One region of the Desmospora activa DSM 45169 genome, then DNA from elsewhere that is predicted to be linked to it. Evidence: riboswitches for the same ligand, from Rfam matches in the RefSeq annotation. Region 1 holds a riboswitch; the other holds the start of a gene.
The links. Region 1 has a riboswitch for thiamine pyrophosphate ahead of thiC (phosphomethylpyrimidine synthase ThiC). Riboswitches for the same ligand answer to the same signal wherever they lie in the genome.
Positions count from the first base shown of each region.

Region 2: it holds a riboswitch for thiamine pyrophosphate, as region 1 does, so the genes downstream of both, C8J48_RS10090 (thiamine phosphate synthase) here and thiC (phosphomethylpyrimidine synthase ThiC) in region 1, are expected to answer to the same signal.

Region 1 covers NZ_PZZP01000001.1:2,507,311-2,510,726, forward strand. The annotation lists gene C8J48_RS12060 (ABC transporter ATP-binding protein) at 285-1,094, opposite strand; TPP riboswitch at 1,322-1,432, shown strand; gene thiC (phosphomethylpyrimidine synthase ThiC) at 1,645-3,393, shown strand.
Region 2 covers NZ_PZZP01000001.1:2,072,311-2,075,726, reverse strand. The annotation lists gene C8J48_RS10105 (DedA family protein) at 214-825, shown strand; gene C8J48_RS10100 (COG2426 family protein) at 936-1,421, shown strand; gene C8J48_RS10095 (2Fe-2S iron-sulfur cluster-binding protein) at 1,562-1,861, shown strand; TPP riboswitch at 1,929-2,030, shown strand; gene C8J48_RS10090 (thiamine phosphate synthase) at 2,028-2,684, shown strand; gene thiO (glycine oxidase ThiO) at 2,702-3,416, shown strand, end outside.

The DNA of each region.
Region 1 (3,416 bases):
ACCCTCCCCAAGATCAATGTGGCGAACCAATCATTTGGATAACATTTAAAATTATCTGATGACTAGTTTGCGATCATAATTATAGCGATGCTTTTGGAAGTGGACAAGAAGGAATTTAGGTAAGCAATCGCATAAGATCAAAAAAACCCGCCGTCGATGGCGGGGGACCAGAGACCATGATTTCATGAGAATTGTCGACCGGAAGGACTTATCCATTCATTTGCGTAGGGTTCACACATCACTGGATAGTGTTAAGCATACCAGTGAGTCGTGGATGGAGGAAACTATGGAGACCGGGTTTTTACCTTTGAAAAAGTTTGCATCGTTCGGTACCAGGAAGCAACCGTACCGTCAGGAACACCGGCGGTTAAAATTTTGCGTGGGCCAATCCGGCGGCAAGATCCCGCTTCCATCAAGAGAAGGTGGTCCGCCGCTTCTGCCAGCTCCAAATCGTTGGTAGCCAGTACAGTAATCCCGTGTTGACGACGGCGAGTCAATTCCTGCATAAACAATTGCCAGCCCCAATCATCCAATCCATGGGCAGGTTCGTCCAGCAACCAAATGGGTGGTTCGCTGATCAGACTGCGAGCGATTATGTAACGGGCTGCCACATCCCGAGACAATTCATTTAACGGCTGTTTTCGAACACCAGCCAACCCCCACCGGGCAATCAGCTCCGCGGCACGTTTTTTCGGTTGTGGAAGCTGATAGGATTGAGCCAGATACAGAAGAGACTCATCCAAGGGGGTGTCATGATTCAACCGTTTTCGCTGGGGGACATAACCGATACGCTGTCGCAGTGCTTCCATCGGGGAAGCACTGCCCATGGCAGCGATGCTTTTTGACCATACATGAACTTCACTGCGGTGGGTTTGGTAGGTGATCCTTCCGTCATCCGGGACAGCCGCCGCCGCAGTCACCCGCAGCAGTGTGCTCTTGCCGGAGCCTTCCGGTCCCAGTATGACAGTCACTCCCTGTTTTAGGGAAGCTGTGAAGTCCAGCAGTCCGGTCTGCGCTTGGCGTTGGTAGGAAAAACGATCGCCCTCTTCTTTTCCATAAAACACTTTGTTCACATGAGACCATTCAATGCGCAAGAAACCATCATCCTTTCCAACCCATCCGCTATCACCAGCATACCCTATCTATAGGAGTAATGGAAAGGCACAACCCCGGTTTCTGCCGGAAACGGTGACAACTTTGGTTGTGATTATCCTTTTTATAGACAGATGGAATCGACAAAAAGTTGCGGTGATCACATAAAAAAAATTCAATTTTTCCGTTGCCAATGTCATCCGGATATGATAAGTTGTTGGGCAAGCAACCTCATACAAACGGGAGCTTGGAGGAGCCAGGCTGAGAGGGCGGGTAATCAACGCCGACCGTTAAACCTGATCTGGGTAATGCCAGCGTAGGAAATGGAAAGTATCCTTTGTATGATCTTGAGCGGAATGTCGAATTCGGACCGAACCTCAAACAAGAGGGCGGTGAAGATTCGACGCAAAGGCTCACCATCACCGGTGGGTTCGTTCATAGCAAAGGAGCCGTACGCTGCCGTACGGCTTTTTTTATTGATTGCAGTATCACCGCCCCCGTCTGACCCTCTTGCTGTTGGTGGGGTTGCCAACAAAGTGAGGAGGATTAACCATGCAACCGATCCATCATCATTTTCCCAACAGCCACAAGGTGTATCAAACCGGATCACGGGAGGATATCCGGGTACCGATGCGGGAGATTCACCTTTCCCCGACCCAAGGCCGCTTTGGAAACGAGGACAACGCACCCCTACGCGTCTATGACAGCAGTGGTCCCCACACCGACCCGGATATGGACATCGATGTGACTGCAGGACTGACACGCTTACGCTCTCGCTGGATCCACGAACGCAGTGACGTGGAGGAGACAGAAGGACGACCGGTAAAGCCGATCGACAACGGCCGCCGCTCCGATCGCGATCACACCCCGGAATATCCAAAATTACGCCGCCGTCCCCTGCGAGCGAAAACCGGCCATAATGTGACGCAACTCCATTATGCACGACAAGGCATCATCACCCCTGAGATGGAGTTTGCCGCTATCCGCGAAGGGGTTTCCCCGGAATTTGTCCGCAGTGAAATCGCCGCCGGCCGAGCCATCCTACCCTCCAACATCAATCACCCCGAAAGTGAGCCAATGGTGATCGGCAAGCATTTTCACGTAAAAATCAACGCCAATATCGGCAATTCCGCCGTCTCTTCCTCCATTGAAGAAGAAGTGGAGAAAATGATGTGGGCCACTCGCTGGGGAGCGGACACAATCATGGATCTCTCCACCGGCAAGGATATCCATACTACCCGGGAGTGGGTGATTCGCAACAGTCCCGTTCCTGTCGGCACGGTTCCGCTGTATCAAGCCTTGGAAAAAGTGAACGGAGAACCGGAAAAACTCACCTGGGAAATCTATCGCGACACCCTGATCGAACAGGCGGAACAAGGGGTGGATTATTTTACTATCCACGCCGGGGTCCGACTGCACCACATTCCCTTAACCGCTAACCGATTGACGGGAATCGTCTCCCGCGGTGGATCGATCATGGCCGCCTGGTGTTTAGCTCACCACCAGGAAAGCTTTCTATACACGCATTTTGAGGAAATTTGCGAAATTATGCGTACCTATGACATTGCCTTCTCCTTAGGTGACGGTCTACGACCGGGGTCCATCGCCGACGCCAATGATGAGGCACAATTTGCCGAGCTGGAAACCTTGGGCGAGCTGACCGCGATCGCCTGGAAACACGATGTCCAGGTAATGGTGGAAGGGCCCGGTCACGTCCCCCTGCATCAGATCAAAGAAAACGTCGACATTCAGCAAAAAGTATGCCGTGAAGCGCCTTTCTACACCTTGGGACCGCTGACAACGGATATCGCCCCCGGCTATGACCATATCACCTCTGCCATCGGGGCGGCGCTAATCGGCTGGCACGGCACCGCTATGCTCTGCTATGTAACGCCCAAGGAGCATCTGGGCCTGCCCAACCGGGATGATGTAAAAGAAGGCGTAATCACCTACAAAATCGCCGCCCATGCTGCTGATCTGGCCAAAGGTCACCCTCAGGCCAAACAGTGGGACGACGCCCTCTCCAAAGCGCGGTTTGAATTTCGCTGGGAAGATCAGTTCAATCTGTCGTTGGACCCCATCCGCGCCCGCCAATATCATGATGAAACCCTTCCCGCCGAACCGGCCAAAACCGCTCATTTCTGCTCCATGTGCGGACCGAAATTTTGCTCGATGCGCATCACGCAAGATATTCGAGAATATGCAGCGGAACGGGGGTTGGATACCCGCGAGGCACTCGAACAGGGCTTACAGGAAAAAGCGGAAGAATTTAAGCAGAGCGGTGCACAAATTTATCGATAAATATTTTTAACGGAGCCTATGAG
Region 2 (3,416 bases), 440 kb from region 1:
TTAGCAGCCTCTCCCCCTGAGTGGGGAAGTTTTTTTTATGCAGCTTTTCCAAGTGTGTACATATACTTAAATAGGGAGATCCTAATTGATAGAGGTGTTAAGTGTTAAGGCGATCCCGATTGGTAAGTTTCCTCAAGCGGTATCCCTTTTGGCTGAAGGGTAGTTATGATATTCTAATCTTATTGGGCGTGAAGGATGGAGCGGGGCTGAGTGATGGAACAGACGATGTTGGAAATCATTTGGCAATACGGATACCTGGGTATCTTTCTCTTTTTGGCGTTGGGAATCGTCGGATTACCTTTGCCGGATGAGATTATGATGACCTTTGTCGGTTATCTGGCCTCTGTGGGGCAATTAAATCTAGCTCTGACGTTTTTTAGTGCATGGGCAGGTTCCATGTGCGGGATTTCAGTCAGCTATTGGTTGGGGAAGCGGTTAGGCTATCCTTTTTTTAATCGCTATGGGAATAAGGTATGGATTACCCGTAGGCGTTTAATACAGGCCCGGCTTCTCTTTCGCAAATACGGCAGCTGGGTTTTGTTTTTTGGTTACTTTATTCCCGGGGTCCGTCATGTGACTGCTTATATTGCTGGTATTTCCCAACTATCGATAAATCAATTTGCCCTATATGCTTATAGCGGGGCGTTCACCTGGTGTACCACCTTCATCGGAGTCGGTTTTTTCGTTGGTGCCAAGTGGGGAAAAATGATCGAAATGGTCCATCATTACGGAGTGATGCTGCTGTGGATGATGTTGGCAATCGGCACCGTTTGGATCGTGCGCCACATTGTCTCACAATACTCACACCTGTTCATCCGAAAATAGGTCACAATCGAGGAACATACCCATAACAGACCCTGGTTTGTGACCATATCCTATAAGAACAACCATGCTCATCACTGCTTCTTTGTTCTGGAGAGGAGAAATCAGTCGAGATGACCGAATGGTTGGCTTGGTTCCCTAAGGAATTGCAAGTATTAATATTGGCGGGCACCCCTTTTGTCGAGCTAAGGGGGGCGATTCCTTATGCAACCGTGATCGGCCTGCCGTATCATCAAGCTCTTTTGTTTGGGATCCTCGGCAATCTGATCCCGATTATCCCTTTGCTCTACTTTTTTGAACCGTTGATGAAGTGGCTATACAAACAGTCTCCGCGCTATCGCCGTTATTTTGACCGCATTCAGAAAAATGCGGTGGAAAAAGGCGGTTCGATTCGCAAATTTGGGGCGCCGTTGGGACTGTTTCTGTTTGTGGCCATACCGATGCCGGGTACGGGTGCGTATACCGCCTGTTTTGCAGCGTCTTTCTTCCGTGTGCCCTTCTGGGTTTCAGTTGGTTCAATCGCAGGGGGAACGATTGTTTCCGGCCTGATGTTTGCCACGTTGAGCCATTACTTGGCTTCCTGGTTTGGTTGGATGTAGAAAGAAAAAACCATGGGTGTTTCGCCCATGGCAATGATGGACAAGCCAAAAAGAGATTGAGACATGTTGATTATCAAGAGGGTGGAAGGGTTTTTGAAAGCGAAGAGCCTTAGATAAGAGAAAAAAGGAGGAATCAAACCATGCCAAAGGTACACATCATCGTTGGAAAAGAAGAGCATTCCCTGGAAGTGGGAGAAGGGGACAACTTGCTGTTTGAAGCGGTTTCCCGTTCGGTGATGATTCCTTTTAACTGTACTTCCGGCCGATGTGGAACTTGTCGTGTCCGCGTAGTGGAAGGAGCGGAACATTTAAGCGAAATGGGCGACCGGGAGGAGCTCCGCCTGGGAGACGAACAGGTGGAAAAAGGGTATCGCTTGGCTTGTCAATCGTTTGTGTTTGGTGATGTTACGGTAGAAGTGCCGCAACCTCGCTTATATTAAAGTGAATTTGCCGTTTGACGGAATCTCGAATCCATTGCTACAATGGAGACAAATCACATACCTGATCTTACTCCACTAGGGGTGCACCATGTGCTGAGAGGGGGCTTGCTCCCAACCCTTTGAACTTGACCTGGTTCATACCAGCGTAAGAAAGTGGGGAAACCGTATGATTGAGCATTTTCGCCGGTATCCCCATGGATACCGGCTTTCTCATGTGGTTAACCGTCAACGGCCCCAACTCCACTTGGTTGTTGGGCATCCGTACTCATTGGAACAGGTGGTAGAGGTGTGTCAAGAAGCACATTCTTATCTGGATCATATTCATCTGCGATTAAAGGGAAGCACAGCGAAGACGGTAACACAATGGGCAGAAAAGTTGCTGTCGATAACGAGCACACTTTCCCACCAGTTAGTAATCAATGGCATGCCTGAGGTAGCCAAAACGTTTAATGTTGGCTTGCATTTGCCGGAATCGGCCCCTTTTGTCAAAGATCATTCGCGGGCGGTGGGTGTTTCGGTTCATTCCGTTGCATCGGCCCAAGTCAAGGAGACGGCAGGGGCGGCGTATCTCTTTTTTGGTCATGTCTATGACTCGCAGTCAAAGCCAGGGTTGCCGCCGCAAGGTGTAGCCGCTCTGCGCAAAGTGGTTAACGGCGTTACCATCCCAGTTATCGCGATCGGCGGTGTGGAGGAAAGGCGCTTGGCAGAATTGGGCTCGACAGGGTGTGCTGGAGTGGCGGTGATATCAGCGATCATGGATGCTCATGATCCGGGCGAGACCGCTCGAAGAATGCGGGAGGCGTTGGTGCGACATTGGACCTAAAAGGAGCGAAATCCGATATGACGCAAACAGCGGATGTAATCATTGTCGGCGGCGGGGTAATCGGGTGTGCGATCGCCTACGCGTTGGCGGAAAAAGGGACAGAGGTAACCGTGTTGGAACGGGATCGTATTGGGGCTCATGCCTCATCGGCAGCGGCGGGAATGCTGGGAGCCCAGGTGGAAATGTCGTTTCCCGGTCCCATGTTGGATCTCTGTTTACAAAGCCGAGAACGGTATCCTCTGTGGCAGCACCGTTTGCTGGAGCAGACGGGTTTGGATATTGAGCTGCGGGAAGAAGGGATTCTCCGTTTGGCACGGACGGAGGAGGAAGTAAAAGCACTACAGGAACGGGAAAATTGGCAGCATCGCTACGGGTTAAATGCTTCTTGGATTGAAGGGGAAGCCCTGTCGCTGTCGGAACCTTCTTTGTCTCGCGAATGGTTGGGCGGATTACACATTTCCGGTGACGGACAGGTGCTGGCTCCCCGTCTGGTCCAAGCACTGGCACAGGGGGTTCGCGTGAACGGCGGATCGATTGAAGAAGGTGTGGATGTGCATGATGTAGTGACAAAAGGAAGGCGGGCAACGGCGGTAGAGACCAATCGCGGTACCTTTTATGGTGAAATGTTGGTGTTGAGTGGTGGGGTTTGGCTTTCCTCGCTTCTTTCCCGCCTGGGGATGTCACTTTCTGTCTCTCCTGTCAAGGGGGAGTCAATCGCCTTGCGTCCACAAC